DNA from 2 places in the Kerstersia similis genome. Region 1 is predicted to be linked to the other one. Evidence: predicted binding sites of a transcription regulator. Region 1 holds the regulator's gene; the other holds the start of a gene.
The links. The regulator NrdR, encoded in region 1, represses ribonucleotide reductase genes. The targets are predictions, from matches to a motif close to CACNANATNTNGTG.
Positions count from the first base shown of each region.

Region 1 (9,654 bases):
CTTGTCCCCTGCATGCAGGTGACGCAATGTCGTGACCGCCACGGTATGCGGGATGAGGTTGATGGAAATTTCGCAACCCGTCGGCAAGTCCTGCACCCGGTTCACGGTCAGGCTGACACCATTGACCGTCACCGAACCCTTGTATGCCAGGTAAATCGCCAGATTGGCAGGCAGCCGCAACACCAGCTCGTGCGATTCCCCCACGGGTTGGAAGCGCACCACCGTGCCCAGACCATCCACATGCCCTGATACGATGTGGCCGCCCAGGTAATCCCCCACACGCAGCGCCTTTTCCAGGTTGACGTCTCCCGGCGCATCCAGACCGACGGTCAGGCTCAAGCTCTCACGCGATACATCCACCAGAAAACCCGCATCGGTTTTTTCCACCACCGTCATGCAAGCGCCCTGAATGGCGATCGAATCTCCCAACGCGACATCGGACAGATCCAGCGCGTTGGCGCGTATCGCCAAACGAACCCCGGCATTGGCATCCGCCCCCAGGGGGGCCACGGTTTCAATATGTCCGACTGCGGCAACGATTCCAGTAAACATGACTGCTCCTGCTGAATATTTCCATGAAGAAGGGCGCCCCCTCCCACTTGATTCCGGCGAGCCTCCCGCCGGCGCATTGCAATTCTGGAAGAATACTCCACCCACTGCCCCATCCGTTGCCACCGCGGCCCGCATCGGGGAATCCGGACTCTTGCCCCCAGGCGAGTTCAGGCCAGGCGCACCCGATCACGCAAGGCATTCCAGTTTTCCGCCACCCTGGCACGCAAGCGCAGATCGGCTCCCAGGCGCGCCATATCGGTGAATTCAAAACGCTGCGCCTGAGCCAGATCATCGAGCGCAGGCAAGCGCGCCATGGGCTGCGCATCGCCCAACAACACGGGCGCGACATAGGAAATCAATTCATCTATGCACCCAGCACGCAACAGGGCGCCATTCAGGCCCGGACCAGCCTCGACATGCACCTCGTTGACGCCATCCTGCGCCAGCCATTGCATGACGGCAGGCAAATCCACCGTGCCCGGCCGATCTCCCGGCAACCGGATCACCGTCACCCCGCGCCGCACCAGACGTTCCGCTTTGGCCGCGTCATCGCTGGCCGTAAACACCAGCAAGGGCGCACCTTCGATCAGCAAGGCGTCTTCGGGCAGACGCAGTTCTCCGTCTATCAGCACCTTGCGAGGCTGCCTGGGCGTTTCCAGCGCCCGCACATTGAGCCTGGGATTATCGTGCAGTACCGTGCCGATACCGGTCATGACCACGCAACTGCGGGCCCGCCAGCGATGGCCATCCTCGCGCGCCTGCGGCCCGGTGATCCATTGTGACCGGCCATTGTCCAGCGCGCTGCGCCCATCCAGCGAAGCAGCGGTTTTGAGCCATGCCCAAGGGGTACCTCGGCTCATCCGCGCCACAAAACCGATATTGAGCGCCAGGGCCGCCTCTTCGCATACCCCGGATGCAGTCTCTATGCCTGCCGCCCGCAAACGCGCCATGCCGCGCCCATTGACCAGCGGATTCGGGTCACCCATGGCCGCCACCACACGCCCCAGGCCTGCCGCCACCAGCGCATCGCAGCAGGGCGGCGTTCGGCCAAAATGGCTGCAGGGCTCCAGCGTCACATAAGCCGTGGCGCCGCGCACATCGGCTCCGCGAGCCGCCGCATCCCGTAACGCCCGGACCTCGGCATGCGGCCCGCCTGCAGGCTGTGTGGCGCCCACTCCCAGCACCACGCCATCACGCACAATGACACAGCCCACCCTGGGGTTGGGCGTCGTGATGTTGGTCACTTCCTCGGCCAAAGCCAGCGCCTGGCGCATCCAGGCAATATCCTGATCCTGCATTCTGTTCCTTTTCCCGCCGCGCCAGCCACGACAGCCACCGTGATGCAGCGTGACGCCAACCGTCTGAGCGCGCCAGCCTCAGGCCTTGTCTTGCGGCGCCTTGTCTTTCACGCCGTCCTCACGCGGCCCTTGCATGGCACGGATGGCGCGGACAAACTCACCGATATCCTCGAAGCTCTGGTAAACCGAGGCATAGCGCACATATGCCACCTGATCCAGTTTCTTGAGCTCCTGCATCACCAACTCCCCTACCCGCGAACTGGGCACTTCACGCAGGCCGCTGGTCATCAGTGCCTCTTCGATACGCACAACGGCCGCATCCACATCTGCCGTGGCAACCGGCCGCTTGCGCAAGGCCAGGCTCAGGCTGGCGCGCAGCTTGGCACGGTCGTAATCGGTACGGCTGCCATTGCGCTTCACAATGTAGGGCAAGTCCAGTTCAGCGCGTTCGAAAGTCGTAAAACGGCGTTCGCAGGCCAGACAGCGGCGCCGACGGCGTATGGTCTGTCCTTCCTCCATGGCGCGGGAATCCAGCACCTGGGTATCCTGATGGCCGCAAAAAGGGCATTTCACGCTGTCATTCTCCTGTTTCCAGAATGCAAAAACGCGACTCGCATCCGATACGAGCCGCGTTCCTCCGGGACCGGCGCTGCCCGGCAGGCAGCGCCCAGCACCCAGGCTTACTTATAGACCGGCAGACGGGCCGTCAGCTCGCTGACGCGGGCACGCACCTTGGCGATGTTGTCGGCGTCATGCGGATTGTCGAGCACATCGGCAATCAGGTTGGCCGTCAGCTCGGCTTCGGCTTCGCCGAAACCGCGCGTCGTGATGGCCGGGGTACCCAGACGGATGCCGCTGGTGACGAAGGGCTTTTCCGGATCATTGGGAATGGCGTTCTTGTTCACCGTGATGTGGGCCTGGCCCAGCACCGCTTCGGCTTCCTTGCCCGTGATGCCCTTGGCACGCAGGTCAACCAGCATGACGTGGCTTTCGGTACGGCCGGACACGATGCGCAGACCACGCTTGACCAGCGTTTCCGCCATGACCTTGGCGTTCTTAACGACCTGAGCGGCGTAGTCGCGGAAGGACGGATCCAGCGCTTCCTTGAAAGCCACGGCCTTGGCGGCAATGACATGCTCCAGGGGACCACCCTGGATGCCGGGGAAGATGGCGGAGTTGACGGCCTTTTCGAATTCGGCCTTCATCATGATCACACCACCGCGCGGACCGCGCAGCGACTTGTGGGTCGTGGAGGTAACGAAATCGGCGTACGGTACCGGGTTGGGGTACGCACCACCGGCCACCAGGCCGGCATAGTGAGCGATGTCCACCATCAGCAGCGCGCCATTTTCATGGGCGATGCGCGCCAGGCGTTCGAAGTCGATGTGCAGGGAATAGGCCGATGCACCCGCCACGATCAGCTTGGGCTTGTGTTCACGTGCCAGGGCTTCGACTTGTTCGTAGTTCAGCGCTTCGTTGGCATCCAGGCCGTACTGATGGAAGTTGTAGAGCTTGCCCGACGAATTGACGCTGGCGCCGTGAGTCAGGTGGCCCCCTTCCGCCAGGCTCATGCCCAGCACCGTGTCGCCCGGCTTCAGGACGGCGTTGTAAACACCCTGATTGGCCTGGGAGCCGGAATTCGGCTGCACGTTGGCGGCTTCTGCGCCGAAGAGTTCCTTCAGGCGATCAATGGCGAGCTGTTCGACGATATCGACGAACTCGCAACCACCGTAGTAGCGCTTGCCGGGATAACCTTCTGCGTATTTATTGGTCAGTTGCGTACCCTGGGCCTGCATCACCGCCGGGCTGGCATAGTTTTCCGAAGCGATCAGCTCGATGTGCTGTTCCTGGCGAACGTCTTCCTTCTGGATGGCGTCCCACAGTTCAGGGTCAACCTTATCGAGGGTACGGGTGCGATCAAACATTTGGGGGTCCTGAGCTCAATAGCGTGGTGAAACACGAAGAAGCTACTTAGTTTACCCCGCCGGGCATGGCAAAATGCACCATCCGGTAGCGATCGGGCATAAAAAAACCCTGCTTGTGTGCCAAACTGCCACGTTTGCGCGCACCCGGCGAAAAAAGCGCTCGCCGAACCTGGGTCAGCCTGATGCCTGCCTCAAGCGTGCCTCACGCCTGCTTCCTGCCAGCCGGACGTCGGCCTCATGCCAACGCCGGCACACGCACCAGCATCGCCTGCCGCGCCGCCTGTGCGCCACGGCCACCGGGATCAGGCACCGCACATGACGCAACCGCCATGGCAGGGAGCGCGCGCAGGGGCACACCCCACCCCCATCCTGGCGCAGGCTTCAGGATGCCGGCGGCCCGATGCGCACCGGTGCCAGTTCCGGGTTCAGGGTATAGGTGCCCGTCCAGGACGCGCTGGCGAGCACATGGCCATTCATGGCCTGCAGCACATCTTGGCCACCGAACCGTTCCGGCAAATCCAGCGCTTCAATATCCAGGGCATACACGGTAAACACGTAACGATGCACGCGGGTGTCATTCCAGGGCGGGCACGGACCATCGTAGCCATAGTAGTCGCCCGACATGTCAGGATCTGCTGCAAACCAACCGGTATAGTCGTTGATTCCGTGGCGTACGCCGTCGATGTGGGTATGCGGGCCGGGCTTGCCGCGCGCCCGGATGCCATTGGAGAAATGCCCCTCATCCAGCGTACGGAAACGGGCCGGCATATTCACCAGCACCCAGTGGAAGAAATCCGTACGCGGCAGGTCGGCGGGCACCTCGCGTCCGTCCACGTTCACATCGTCGGGCACACTCGGCACATCCGAATCGACGCACAGCAACGCGAATGACTTCACACCTTCCGGCACATCGCTCCAGGCGAATTGCGGATTGAAGTTATCCGCCAGCTCGACCTTGGATTTTGCAGCCATTTTGCCGAAGGCATGGCGCTCCGGAATCGGTGCGCCATCGGCAAAGGAAAGACTTGCGAGTTTCATGGGAACAGCTCCTCGTGGAATGGCTGGACGCCGGCCTGGACAAATGCGACTGCGGCTTCAAGAAGGCAACCCGGGTTGCCACGGCGCCGCCCAGCACTAGGAAACGAACATTGCGCCCCGCCCAAGGCGACACGCCCGGCTGCCTGCAAAACCGGCAACCGCACGTTATCCTACAGCAAAATATTCTTTTTCATCGTAAAAAAGACGTCATTTTGCAGGTAAAAATCATCATCAGAAAATAAGGAAAATACGCCTTTTCGGTGCTGCCACGCTCCCTGGAACACCGGCAGGCACAGCTTGCCCCCCAGGCCGGGCACACCGGCCCATGCCTCTCGAACACCCCTCTTTCCCGCCCATCGTGACGGCACCGGCAATAAAAAATCCTGGGCAGCCCTGAACCGGATTTCCATCCAACTCAGTGCTGCCCAGGATCATGCTTGCTGCCCGGCGGGCCGCACAGCCCGCCAGACCGGCAAAACGCCTGTTCAGGCGCGGCAATCTCAGGCGGCGACCAAAGTCACCCGCGCGAAGCGGCGCTTGCCTACCTGAATCACATATTCGCCGGCGTCGAGCGTGAGCCCGCGATCTTCCACTCGCTGACCATCAATCCGCACACCGCCTTGCTCGATGTTGCGGTTGGCCTCGGTACCCGAAGGCACCAGACCCGCTTCACGCAAGACCTTGGCAATGCCCAGCGGCGCGCCGGCAATGGTCACTTCCGGCATGTTTTCCGGCACGGCGCCATCACGGAAACGGGCATCAAATGCCTCGGCAGCCGACTCCGCTGCAGCCGCACCATGGAAACGCTCCACCAGCTCACGGCCCAGCAGCACTTTCACATCCCGCGGATTACGGCCGGCTTCGACTTCCGCCTTCAAGCCAGCAATCTCTTCGAGCGACCGGAAAGAAAGCAACTCGTAATATTTCCACATCAGCGTGTCGGAAATCGACATCAGCTTGCCGAACATGGAATCCGGCGCTTCCGTCACGCCGATGTAGTTGCCCTTGGACTTGGACATCTTCTCCACGCCGTCGGTACCGACCAGCAGCGGCATGGTCAGCACGCATTGCTGCGCCATGCCATATTCCTTCTGCAATTCGCGGCCCACCAGCAGGTTGAACTTCTGGTCGGTTCCGCCCAGCTCCATATCGGCCTTGAGCGCCACCGAGTCATACCCCTGCAGCAGCGGATAAATGAACTCATGCACCGAGATGGGAATTCCGCCCTTGAAGCGCTTGGTGAAATCGTCGCGCTCCATCATGCGCGCCACGGTATAGCGCGATGCCAGCTGAATCAGGCCGCGCGTGCCCAGCGAATCGCACCATTCCGAGTTATAGCGGACTTCGGTGCGAGACCGGTCGAGCACCAGACTGGCCTGGGAATAATAGGTCTGGGCGTTGGTTTCGATCTGCTCGCGCGTCAGCGGCGGGCGAGTGCTGTTGCGGCCGCTAGGATCGCCGATGGTAGCGGTGAAATCGCCGATCAGGAAAATGACTTTATGGCCCAGGTCCTGCAGCTGGCGCAGCTTGTTCAGAACGACGGTATGGCCCAGATGGATATCAGGCGCGGTAGGATCCAGCCCCAGCTTGATCCGCAGCGGCTCACCCGAGGCACGGCTCTTTTCCAGTTTCTGAGCCAGTTCGGATTCAACCAGCAACTCATCGCAACCGCGGCGGATGATCTTCAGAGCATCCTGAGTTTGGGGGGAAATTGTTTCAGAAGATGAGGACATTGGGTAAATGGTAGCCTTGGCGGCTGTAAGCATGTTAAAAAAGGCTAAATTCAAGGTGTTATCGCACCTTGTCGCGCAATTCTCCCGGCAATCATAACGCGCCAGGAGATTTCTGCTTCGCAGTCTCCCCTCGAATTTATTCTGGCAGCCTGGCCAACTCGCGGGAACTTCTCCTGGAGCCACCTGGTCTGCCATGCATTGTTCCCAAACCTTGGCAATAGGGCTCCAGCGATGACCGGCAGGTCTCCCGACACGCAAAACAGGCTACGGACTCTCCGTTCTTCCGGATCGAGCCAGCCACGCAACAACTTCTCCAGCCGCTTCCGCCGAGTCGCCCTTCTGGGCGCTTTCGCCATGTTCGGCGCGGCAGCAGCCATCGGCATGGTTCAACCCAGCAAGGATAACAGCGTTCAGGTGCAGCAACGCATGCTGAGCGAAACCCTGCCGCTGGCCTTGACCAATGCGGATGAAGCTGCCACAGAAGCAGACTTTGTCCATGAAACCCGCATCCGCAGCGGCGATACGCTGGCTCAGGTGCTCAAGCGCCTCCACATCGACGAACCGGGCCTGCTGGCTTTCCTGACGCACGAACCGGATGCCCGCAGCATCTATCGGCTCTACCCTGGCCGTTCCTTGCAGGCGTCGCTGGACGAAAACGGCCAGCTGAACTGGCTGCGCTACATCCATACCCCGCAAACCACGGAAAACAGCCAGCCCGTCACCGCACTGCTGGAAGTCCGCCGCGCAGACGACGGCTTCAGCGCCAAGGAACTGAAAGTCACGCCGGAACGCCAGGTACGCGTCGGCATGGGTGAAATCCGCAGTTCGCTGTTCGGCGCCACCGATCGCGCAGGCATTCCCGACGGCATTACGCAGCAGATCGCGGAAATCCTCGGCAGCCGCATCGACTTCCTCAAGGACATCCGCCAAGGCGACCAATTCCGGGTCGTCTATGAAGCACGCATGTTCGAAGGCCGGCCCGTGGGTTCCGGCCGCGTCCTGGCCGTGGAGTTCACCAATCGCGGCAAGCAGCACAGTGCTGCCTGGTACTCCCCCAATGGCGACGAGCGCGGCAATTACTATGACTTCGAAGGCAACAGCCTGCGTGGCGCATTCCTGCGCACCTCACTGAAGTTCAGCCGCATCAGTTCCACCTTCGGCATGCGCCAGCATCCGATCCTGAACAAATGGGTAGGCCACAAAGGCGTGGATTACGCCGCCCCGAGCGGCACACCGATTCACGCCACCGGCGACGGCACCATCAGCTTTGCCGGCTGGCAGAACGGCTATGGCAACGTGATCATCATCGAGCACGCTGGCGGCTATTCCACGCTCTATGCACACCAAAGCCGCCTGGCAGCCGGCATGACCAAAGGCCGCCGCGTCAGCCAGGGCGAACAGATCGGCTATGTCGGCGCCACCGGCTGGGCTACCGGGCCGCACCTGCACTATGAGTTCCGCGTCCAGGGGGTGCCTGTCGATCCGCTGTCGGCCTCATTGCCTATCACGCAGAAGCTGACGGCTGCCGAAGTCCAGGCCTTTGCCCGCGCTACCGCGCCGTATCAATCGCAAATCCGGATGCTGGCCCAGTTCCAGCAGGACATGCAGGATCAGCAAGCCCTGCAGGATGACAACAGCACCCAGATCGCCTCCGCCAACTGACCTCATGACGGCTTCTCATCCCGACGCCCGCGCCCGCCGCGGGCGTTCTTACATCGGCATCATGTCCGGCACCAGCCTGGACGGCGTGGACGCCGTCCAGATTGAAATCAGCGGCCCGCAGCAGCTGCGCCTGATCGCGCACGCCCACCAGGCCTACCCTGCCGCGCTGCGCGACGAACTGCTGGCGCTTAACCTGCCCGGCGACAATGAAATCCATCGCGCTGAAACCGCTGCCTTGCAGATTGCCCAGGCCTATGCCCAGGCGGTTGCCGCAGTGCTCTACCTGAGCGAATCGGAAGCCGGCGACATTGCGGCCATCGGCGCGCATGGGCAGACCATACGCCACCGCCCGGATATCGGCTACACCGTGCAATTGAATGCCCCGGCGCTGCTGGCTGAATTGACCAATATTCCTGTCGTTGCGGATTTCCGGCGGCGCGATATCGCTGCCGGAGGCCAGGGCGCCCCGCTGGTGCCCGTCTTTCACGCAGCCCTGTTCCAGGCTGAACGACCACGCGCCCTGCTTAACCTGGGCGGCATCGGCAACCTGACCTTGCTTAGGCCCGGCCAGGATCCGGTGGGATTCGATACCGGACCCGGCAATATGCTGCTGGACCTCTGGTGCCAGCGCCATACCGGCAATGGCTACGACGCCGGCGGCGCCTGGGCGGCCAGCGGCCAATGCCTGCCCGACTGGCTCGCCTACCTGCTGCAAAGCGAATCCTGGCTGAACCTGCCGCCACCAAAATCCACCGGCCGCGACCTCTTCAACAGCGCCTGGCTGGACGCCCGACTGGCAGCCGCCGGCCAGGCCAGTCCGGCTGACATCCAGGCCACGCTGACCCAATTTACCGTCACCACCGTTCTGGAAGCACTGGCCCGGCATGCGCCGGACACGGAAGAACTGATCGTCTGCGGCGGTGGCGCGCGCAACCTGCACCTGATGAGCGCACTGACCCGCCAGGCGCCCTGCCCGGTCAACGCCAGCGACGCCTACGGGGTGGATCCGCAGCACATGGAAGCCATGGCCTTTGCCTGGCTGGCCTGGGCGCACCACCATGGCGTGCCAGCCAGCCTGCCATCTGTCACCGGTGCACGCCACCGCAGCATCCTGGGTGCCTGGTACCCGGCCTGACGCTCATCCACCACACGCCACATCCGCACGAAACACACAGACGAAAAAAAACCCTGCCGGCCAGACAGCCGCCCGACAAAGGCGGCCCTGATCAGCGGGGCTTTTGAGTACCTGGCTTTGCGTAACTGGCCAGTGCAAGACACATCGGGCAGGGCACTCAGGCGAGACGCATGGCTCAGACCCGTTGCCAGCCTCCTCAAGAGGCCGGCATACCGCAAGCAATTACACCGAAAACGACGAACCGCAACCGCAGGTCGTGGTGGCGTTCGGATTGCGGATCACGAACTGCGCGCCTTCGATATCTTCCTTGT
Region 1 covers NZ_CBCSIQ010000022.1:42,651-52,304, reverse strand. The annotation lists gene ACNA1V_RS13340 (riboflavin synthase) at 1-552, opposite strand, end outside; gene ribD (bifunctional diaminohydroxyphosphoribosylaminopyrimidine deaminase/5-amino-6-(5-phosphoribosylamino)uracil reductase RibD) at 720-1,850, opposite strand; gene nrdR (transcriptional regulator NrdR) at 1,929-2,423, opposite strand; gene glyA (serine hydroxymethyltransferase) at 2,531-3,775, opposite strand; gene ACNA1V_RS13320 (YbhB/YbcL family Raf kinase inhibitor-like protein) at 4,157-4,813, opposite strand; gene ACNA1V_RS13315 (hypothetical protein) at 4,984-5,223, opposite strand; gene tyrS (tyrosine--tRNA ligase) at 5,314-6,546, opposite strand; gene ACNA1V_RS13305 (M23 family metallopeptidase) at 6,778-8,208, shown strand; gene ACNA1V_RS13300 (anhydro-N-acetylmuramic acid kinase) at 8,213-9,343, shown strand; gene erpA (iron-sulfur cluster insertion protein ErpA) at 9,566-9,654, opposite strand, start outside.

Region 2 (9,654 bases), on a different contig from region 1:
AGCGCCGCCCCAGGCGGCCACACCGATGCCGGGCGTGACGCTGACAGCGCTGTTCTTCTGGTTGCGCATGTGGCCGGTGGTGATGTAGCCCGAGGTGCGCTTGGAGAAGTTATAGATGCCGCGCAGGTAGAGGGCGGTCGCTTCGCCGTTGCCGCGGCGGCGGCTGACTGCCATTTCTGCTTCCGAGTCGGAGTTGCTGATCATCCGCACCAGCTGGGTATTGATGACAAAGCGTCCAATGGGATAGGACAGGCCGACAAAGAAGGTGTTGGTCGTGAACTTGATTTCACCCGGGGTGGCGTTGGTATCCGGTTTGTGGCGGCGTTGCATCCAGCCGCCGCTCAGCGTGAGGTCGCTTGTGAAGGTGTAGTAGCCGTTGAGGCCGAAGCGGTCATCGTGCGCGTGCAGGCTGCCCAAACCCCAGAAGGATTCATTGGGGCCGCCGGTAACGCGGTCGAACGCGGCGCCAAAGCCATAGTTGGCGGCGTTGTACTTCACATAGACGCCTTTTTCCTTGCAGGAACCGTTGTGGTTGGTGGCCGAGCCGCCGCAGGTGGTGCCGGAGGGGCCGCCCGTGGCATTGTCGCGGCCAAAGCTGTAGGTGCCGCCGAAGGTGAAGTTGTCGATCTTGTTGGTGTAGCCGATGGCGTTGTCGGCACGCGCATTGGGAATGTAGGGGTCAAAGTTGCCCAGGCCGTGCACGCTGGGGCCCATGACGTCCGCAGGCGACATCAGGTAGAGCGTGGTGGGCGTGTATTGACGGCCCAGCTGGATGGTGCCGTAAGGGCTGCTGATACCCAGAATGGCCGTGCGTCCGAACAGGCGGCCGGCCTGGGCGCTGTTGCCGTCGCCGGGCGAGAAACCGCTTTCGAGCTGGAAGAAGGCGCGATAGCCATCGCCCAGATCTTCCGAACCCTTCATGCCCCAGCGTGAGGGGGCAATGCCGCCGGTGGCAATCGGAAAGCGCGTCAGGCTGGAGGTGCCAGCATCGCTACCCACCGGGCCTTGAGGAACCTTGTTGGTCCACTCGATACCGGTATCAATCATGCCGTAAAGAGTGACTTCCTGAGCCTGGACGGTTGTGGTCAAACATGAGAGAACGCAGGCGGCGGCGAAATAGTGCTTGGTCTTCATGAACTTCCTTGATGTTGTTGGTGGTTGGTGAAAACTGTCTTTTGTTCGGTCTTATTTGTTATTTTTGATAAATAAATCTCGTCAGCCAATACAGGAAAACGGCATCAGTGTTTTTCTGTATGGCGACTTTGAAATTGTTTTGTAACACATAATTTGCGCACGATTTGCGATAATTTTTGGCGTTTCAACGGTAAATCAGCACGTTTTAAACGGATATTTTAAATTTCACGCAATTTTCATGCGATTTTGCTTTGCCCTTGAAATATTTCTTTCCATATGTTAATTAGTTGTTGTTATTAATTAATTGCTGCGTTGCAATATTTTTATGCGAAAAGCGGGGCGCAAAGCTTGCGGCCAGGGGCGGCCGAGCCAGTGCTGCCTGTGCGGTATGGCCTGGCAGCCGCGTGTTGTGCGGGTGCGGCAATGAAGGGTGCGACGGCTGGTGCCTGGCATGATCGCCAGGGCGAAAAAAAACCCTGCCGGAGCAGGGTTTTGGGAGGGAGGGGCGGCAGCAGCCTAGAAGGCCCAGTCCTCGTCTTCCGTGTTGACGGCCTTGCCTATGACATAGGAAGAGCCGGAACCGGAAAAGAAATCGTGGTTCTCGTCGGCGCCAGGGGATAGAGAGGCCAGGATGGCCGGGTTGACGTTGGTGACGGCTGCCGGGAACAGGGATTCATAGCCCAGGTTCATCAAGGCCTTGTTGGCGTTGTAATGCAGGAACTTCTTGACGTCTTCGGTCCAGCCGACGCCGTCGTATAGCTCTTCGGTATAGCGCACTTCGTTGTCGTACAGCTCGTGCAGCAGTTCGAAGGCATAATCCTTAACCTCCAGCCGGCGCGCCTCGGAGACCTGCTCCAGGTTGCGCTGGAACTTGTAGCCGATGTAGTAGCCATGCACGGCTTCGTCGCGGATGATGAGCCGGATCAGGTCGGCGGTATTGGTCAGCTTGCCACGGCTGGACCAGTACATCGGCAGGTAGAAGCCGGAGTAGAACAAAAAGGATTCGAGGAAAACGCTGGCCACCTTGCGCATCAGCGGGTCGTCGGCACGGTAGCGTTCCAGGATCAGGCTGGCCTTGCGTTGCAGGGCTTCGTTTTCCTCGCTCCAGCGGTAGGCGTCATCCACATCCGGCGTCAGGCACAGCGTCGAGAAGATGGAGCTGTAGGAACGCGCATGCACGGCTTCCATGAAGCTGATGTTGGTGTACACCGCTTCTTCGTGTGGCGTCAGCGCATCATGGATCAGCGCGGGGGCGCCAACTGTGTTCTGGATGGTGTCGAGCAGCGTCAGTCCGGTGAATACCCGGATGGTGGTCTGCTGCTCCAGCGGCGTCAGCGTGGCCCAGGCGGGAATGTCATTGGACAGGGGGACTTTCTCGGGTAGCCAGAAATTGCCGGTCAGGCGGTTCCAGACTTCGAGGTCCTTGTCATCTTCGATGCGGTTCCAGTTGATGGCATCGACGCGCTTGAGCCGCTTGGCGGCCAGCGGGCTGGGCGGGTTGGTGCTCATGGCAGTTTCCGTGGTTCTGAGGTGGCGGCTCATAGCGTGCAGGACACGCAGCCTTCGACGGCGGTGCCTTCCAGCGCCATCTGGCGCAGCCGGATGTAATAGATGGTTTTGATGCCCTTGCGCCAGGCGTAGATCTGCGCCCGGTTGATATCGCGCGTCGTGGCGCTGTCGCGGAAAAACAGCGTGAGTGACAGCCCCTGGTCCACGTGCTGGGTCGCGGCGGCATAGGTGTCTATGATTTTCTCCGGCCCGATTTCATAGGCATCCTGGTAATAGGCCAGGTTGTCGTTGTTCATGTAAGGGGCGGGGTAATAGACGCGTCCGATCTTGCCTTCCTTGCGGATTTCGATCTTGGCCACGATGGGGTGAATACTGGAGGTCGAATGGTTGATGTATGAAATCGACCCGGTAGGCGGCACGGCCTGCAGGTTCTGGTTGTAGAGCCCGTGTTCACGTACGGCGGCCTTCAGTGCGCGCCAGTCTTCCTGGGTGGGAATGGCAATGCCGGCCTGCCGGAACAGCTCGGCCACGCGCGGGGTGGCAGGCTGCCAGGCTTGTTCCGTATATTTGTCGAAGTATTCGCCGCTGGCGTATTTGGATTCCTCGAAGCCGGCAAAGCGCTGGCCGCGTTCATAGGCCAGCAGGTTGGAGGCGTGTAGAGCGTGGTAGGTCACCGTGTAGAAGTACATATTGGTGAAGTCCACGCCTTCTTCCGAACCATAGAAAATGCGTTCGCGGGCCAGATAGCCGTGCAAGTTCATCTGCCCCAGGCCGATGGCGTGCGATTGGGCATTGCCATGGGCAATGGAGGGCACCGAACGGATATCGCTCATGTCGGAGACGGCCGTCAGGCCGCGCACGGCCACTTCCACGGTACGGCCGAAATCGGGAGAATCCATGGTCTTGGCGATGTTCAGCGAGCCGAGATTGCAGGAAATGTCCTTGCCCAGGTCCGTGTAGGAGAGGTCTGGGTCGTAGCTGGCCGGCGCATTGACCTGCAGGATCTCCGAGCACAGATTGCTCATGTTGATCCGCCCCTTGATGGGGTTGGCGCGGTTGACCGTATCCTCAAACATCAGGTACGGATAGCCCGATTCGAACTGGATCTCGGCCAAGGTCAGGAAGAATTCTCTCGCATTGATCTTGCTCTTGCGGATGCGCGGGTCGTCCACCATCTCACGGTATTTTTCCGTAACGCTGATATCGCCGAAGGGCTTGCCATAGACGCGTTCCACGTCATACGGCGAGAACAGGTACATGTCCTCGTTGTCGCGCGCCAGTTGGAAGGTGACATCGGGAACCACCACCCCCAGCGACAGTGTCTTGATGCGGATTTTCTCGTCGGCGTTCTCGCGCTTGGTGTCCAGGAAACGCAGGATGTCGGGGTGGTGGGCATTCAGGTACACCGCGCCAGCGCCCTGGCGTGAACCCAGCTGGTTGGCGTACGAGAAGGCGTCTTCCAACAGCTTCATGATGGGAATGATGCCGGAGGACTGGTTTTCGATCTGCTTGATGGGGGCGCCGGCTTCTCTGATGTTGCTCAGCAGGAAGGCCACGCCGCCGCCGCGCTTGGAGAGTTGCAGCGCCGAATTGATGGCGCGGCCGATGGACTCCATATTGTCTTCAATGCGCAGCAGGAAGCACGACACCAGTTCGCCGCGCTGCTTCTTGCCGGCGTTCAGGAAGGTAGGCGTCGCAGGCTGGAAGCGGCCGCTGATGATTTCATCGACCAGCGCCAGTGCCAGGCCTTCGTTGCCCTGGGCCAATGCGAGCGCGACCATGCAGACGCGGTCTTCATAGCGTTCCAGGTAGCGTTTGCCGTCGAAGGTCTTGAGCGTATAGCTGGTGTAATACTTGAAGGCACCCAGGAAGGTGGGGAAGCGGAACTTGCGCGCGTAGGCGTCGGTGAACAGCTGATGGATGAAATCCGGCGAATACTGGCGCAGCACATCGGCCTCGTAGTATTCCTTTTCCACCAGGTAATCGAGCTTTTCCTGCAGGTTGTGGAAGAACACCGTGTTCTGGTTCACGTGTTGCAGGAAATACTGCCGCGCTGCCATGCGGTCTTTGTCGAACTGGATCTGCCCCTGCTCATCGAACAGATTGAGCATGGCATTGAGTGCGTGGTAATCCAGCTCAGTATTGGTGGCGGCTTTCGGTATCAGTGTTGTCGTTTCCAAAATGCTTGCACTCCGTGGCGGACTTTGATGACGTCTTCTTCTGTTCCCAGCATTTCGAAGCGGTAAAGCAGCGGCACCTTGCACTTCTGCGCGATGATGGTGCCGGCCAGGCAATAGGCCGTGCCGAAATTGGTATTGCCGGCGGCGATCACGCCGCGCAGGCGCTCGCGATTGCCTTCGTGGTTCAGGAACTGGATGACGGCCTTGGGAACGGCGCCGACCGGGTGGCCGCCGCCGTAGGTGGGAACAATCAGGATGTAGGGCTCGGGGGCCAGCAGAAAAGCATCACGCGAGGATAGGGGGATTCGGTGGGCCGGTAAGCCCAGTTTCTCGACAAAACGCCGGGTATTGCCGGAACTGGTTGAGAAATAGACGATCTGGCCCATGGTCGGGAATCCTGTTCCTGTGGGTGACGGATGTGCTGGCTGGCCGGTTTTGTGCCTGCTGGGCATGTTTTGCCTGCCAGGCTTTGGTGCCGGCCTGGCCTGGACGCGCGGCCTGCGCGTCAGGCCAGGGTGCTGATTTTGTCGGGGCGGAAACCCGACCAATGATCCGTGCCGGCCACGACGACGGGGGCCTGCTGGTAGCCCAGATCGCGCACCGTCTGCAGTGCTTCGGCATCTTCCGTCAGGTCTATGACCTGATAGGAAATGCCCTGTTTATCCAGCGCACGGTATGTGGCGACGCATTGGACGCAAGCCGGCTTGCTGTAAACAGTAACGATCATGATTGCTATTCCTTGGAATGGTGGGGCAAACCTCCCGCTTACGCGAAAAAGAACAGGGACGTAGGCGGCGGCGGGGCGGGATGCGTGTGAGGGTCTGGAAAGGAGAATAGCAAAATACTACTAGATATAGTGTTTCTATTTTTTAAATACCATAAATGTAGTGGTTGTATTTGCGCCGGAAATGGCGCGCGAACCGCGCCAGGACTGGCTGTCGAGCCGGCTGCCCATGTGTCGCGATATTGTTACGAAGCACAAGGCCATCCCCCTTCACCAGGGAACCGACGCCCGTTCCGGCGCCGGAACCGTGGCGTGGCGGATGGTGTTCAAAGCCTGCTGAATGGCGTATTCTCTCGGCAGCGAGCCGGCACAGAGTGATGCCGGCATTTTTCTGATGCGAAGCGGTGCCATGTTTTACACCTTCCTGCTGTTTCTGATCCTGACTGTGCTGCCTTTGCTGTGTATGAGCTTGCCGGCTTTTTTGCGCCAGTTGCGTGGCACGGATGCCCGGGTGCGGCTGTGGTGGGGCTTGTGCCTGGCAGGCACGGCGCTCTGGGGGCTGGCGCTGGTAGTGTTCTCGGATAGTTGTCTGTCCTTTGGTGGCGGACAAAATGTGTGCCAATCCCAATTGAATCTGCCGGACTGGTTCCGCATGGCGGCGCTGGCTTATGTGCCGCTGGGCGGCGTCGCGGTGCCGGTTCTGTGGTTCATGGTGTTCTATGTCGCGGTGCGCCGTGCGCAGCAGCGCCGGATCCATGCGGGCGAAGACAGCTGAAATCCTGAATGCAGTTGACGCCCAGGGGGAGGGCGTTTTACCGCAGGCGTGGCGCGGCGTCTGTTTTTCTATCTGAACCAATTCAAGACTGCCCTGAGGCAGCATGCAATGGAGCAGGAATGACGGAGACAGAACAACAGACGGCAGCGCCGCGCAGCGCTCCAGCCGTTGGTCAGCGCTTTTGGTATGCGGTGCTGGTGATCTTGATTGCCAGTAATTTGCGGCCGGTATTTCCCAGTCTGGCGGCATTGCTGCCGGAAATCATGGATGCGCTGGATATGTCAGCCGCGCAGGCCAGTTATCTCACGACCTTGCCGGTCATCTGCCTGGGCGTGTTCGCGCCGTCGGCTCCCATCCTGGCGAACCGCTTCGGGGTGGAGCGCACCATGTATTGGGCGCTATTGTTGCTGACAGTCGGCTCCGCGCTGCGTTTCGTCGAATCGCCCGGCGTGCTGCTGTTGGCTTCTGCACTGGCTGGAACGGCCATTGCCATCGGCAATGTGCTGCTGCCTGGCCTGGTCAAGCGCGATTTTCCCCAGCACATGGCATTGATGACGGGCTTGTACACGACTTTTCTGTGCGCGGGCGCGGCATGTGCGGCCGTACTGACCGTGCCGCTGGCGCGTGCGTCCGAGTGGAACCTGGCCTTGGCGGCCTGGGCCTTGCCGGCCGCGCTGGTGGCGGTATGCTGGGGCATCCATCTGCGGCGCCTGCCCGCGCATCGGGCGCCGCCGCGCGCGCCGCAGCGTCCGGCAGCCGTGTGGCGTGATCCTTTGTCCTGGCAGTTGACGGGTTTGATGGGTTTGCAATCGGCGCTGGCCTATTGCGTGTTTGGGTGGTTGGCGCCTATCTTGCGCAGTCGCGGTATGGACGCGGGCATGGCGGGCGTCATGGTGTCGGTATCTATCGTGGTGCAGATGGTGGCCTGTTTGCTGGTGCCGCATTTTGTAGTGCGTTGCCGGGATCAACGCTGGATTGCCAGTGTTCTGGCCTTGTGTGCGGGCGGCGCGCTGCTGGGCCTGCTGTATTTGCCCTTGTCGCTGGCCTGGTTGTGGATGGTGGTGCAAGGGCTGGGCCAGGGAGGGCTGATCGCCTTGGCCATGACATTCATTGTGCTGCGCGCCGCCGATTCTGCCGTGGCCGCACGCTTGTCGGGCATGGCGCAGGGCGGTGGCTATATCCTGGCGGCGCTGGGGCCGTTGATGGTCGGATTGCTGCTGGAATGGACGGGCAGCTATGCCAGCTCGGGGTGGCTCTTCGGCGGTTTGGCCATTGGCGTGGCCGTGACCGGTTGGGGGGCAGGCCAGGGGCGCGTCGTGCGCGCCTGACAGCGGGATACCCGACAGGAACGCAATGGGCGCGCGGATGCCGCTGCGCCCATTGTGGTTTCAGGGTTGCTGCAGCGCTGCCTCAGGATTTCATCAGCGGCAGCCGTCCGCCCGTAGCCAGGGCGCGTTCCATCTGCACGCCGCGGCGAAAACGGTAGAGCTTGGCCGGACGTCCGCCCGTCTGCGTGGAGGCGCCGGTTTCTTCGACCAGATCCTGCTGCGCGATCAGGCGTCGGAAATTCTGTTTGTGCAGGCGTCGGCCTGCCAAGGCCTCGACGGCTTGTTGCAGTTGCAGCAGGCTGAAGCTGGCGGGCATCAGCTCGTAAATGACTGGTCGATACTTGAGTTTGGCGCGCAGGCGCGTCATGGCGGTGGCGAGAATGCGGCGATGGTCGTATAGCATGCTGCGCCCTGGCAGCAAGGGGCTGCCGGCAGTGGGCGATTCCGGCACCAGGCCGGCCTCGTAGAGCAATTCGTAGCGCGGCAGCGTCCGTTCTTCGTCCCAGATATCGTTTTCCAGGCCGAACAAGGCACAGCAGCGTTGCCACTGGCGTTCGCGCAGGCCGCGCGGCTGGGCCTGGGCCCAGGCTTGCAGGCGGGTGGCGATATCCGCAAACAGGGCGGCATTGCTATCGTCACGCCGGTCTTCCCAGGGGAAATATTCGTACCAGCTGCGCCAGCTGGCATCCAGATCCGCCGGCGCATCGCCAGCCAGAGTCAGGCCGAGATAGCTGATGGAGATGGTACGCATGTCCGGCGCGTCCGCATGGCGGCCGCGATCGGCAAAGGTGTAGAGCTGTTCGAGATAGCCCAGCGGATGGTGGGTCTGGGCTTCTACCCAGCCACGCAAGCCGGCTTGCAGCGAACGGTGCGCCATCACGAAGGGGCCGGCCGGGAAGGTCAGCCCGCCTTGGGTGGTCAGAACGGAGGGGGCCTGGCTGTCGGCGGCGGCCAGGACGGCTACCAGTTCGACAGACAGGGTATCGGAAGCCAGAGTCTGCATGGCGATGAGAGGCGTCCGTGTCAGGTCAGTCGCGATGCGACGAAGCGCTTGAACGGGCTGGCCGAACTGGCCAGGCGCAAGGTGGCCTCGCGCAGCAGGCGTCCTGGTGGCGTGTCATTGGTGAACATGGCAACCACCAGATTGGTAGAGAGAAACAGCGGCAGGGTGTGCAGCCGGTGGGCGCGTTCATAGCGCTTGAGCCAGCTGCTGTCACCGATGTCGGCATTGCGGCGAGCGGCGGTCAGCACCTGGCGCGACAGGCTGGCGACGCTGCGCAGGCCCAGGTTGAAACCATGGGCGGTCACCGGGTGCATGCCGACGGCAGCATCGCCAACCAGCGCAAAGCGCGGTCCGGCAAAACGATAAGCATAGACGCCGACCAGCGGATAGACATGGCGGGTGCCTGCTGTTTTCATTTGTCCGAGGCGGTGGTCGAAGCGTTTGCCCATTTCCTCGGCGAAGGCCGCGTCGTCCAGCGCTTGCAGGGCCTGGATCTGGTGGTGCGGCAAGGTCAGCACGGCAGAGGCCTGGCGGCCGTTGAGCGGCAGCAGCGCCAGGGTCTGTCCGTAACCGAACCATTCCCAGGCGACATGGCCGTGGTCGGCTTCATGTTCCAGCCGGCCTACCATCATGGATTTGCCGAAATCATGCATATAGGCGCCTATGCCCATGGCGCGCCGCATCGAGGAAAAGCGGCTATCGGCGGCGACCAGCAGCCGGGTGCGCAGTTGGCGGCCATCCGCCAGGCGCACCAGCGTGCTGTCCGGGCCCGGTTCCACGCCGACCGCGCTGGCGCCGTCAAGCACTTCGATGCCGGGCCGGCCGGCCAGCGCCTGCCAGGCGGCACGCCGGATACAGTGATTGGGCACCAGCCAACCCAGCTGTTCGCTGCCACCGGCCTGCGCAGTAATGGCCATCGGATGGTGCGAACTGCCATTGAACACATGGGCGTCGCGCAGCAAGGAGATCTCGGCGTCGGGAATCAGAGGCCAGACGCCCAA
Region 2 covers NZ_CBCSIQ010000001.1:190,288-199,941, forward strand. The annotation lists gene ACNA1V_RS00735 (porin) at 1-1,134, opposite strand, end outside; gene nrdF (class 1b ribonucleoside-diphosphate reductase subunit beta) at 1,651-2,643, opposite strand; gene nrdE (class 1b ribonucleoside-diphosphate reductase subunit alpha) at 2,673-4,823, opposite strand; gene nrdI (class Ib ribonucleoside-diphosphate reductase assembly flavoprotein NrdI) at 4,805-5,209, opposite strand; gene nrdH (glutaredoxin-like protein NrdH) at 5,329-5,550, opposite strand; gene ACNA1V_RS00760 (hypothetical protein) at 5,957-6,322, shown strand; gene ACNA1V_RS00765 (CynX/NimT family MFS transporter) at 6,442-7,650, shown strand; gene ACNA1V_RS00770 (NUDIX hydrolase) at 7,733-8,653, opposite strand; gene ubiM (5-demethoxyubiquinol-8 5-hydroxylase UbiM) at 8,674-9,654, opposite strand, start outside.
Region 2: the regulator NrdR is predicted to act here: its motif matches at 5,669-5,682, upstream of nrdH (glutaredoxin-like protein NrdH).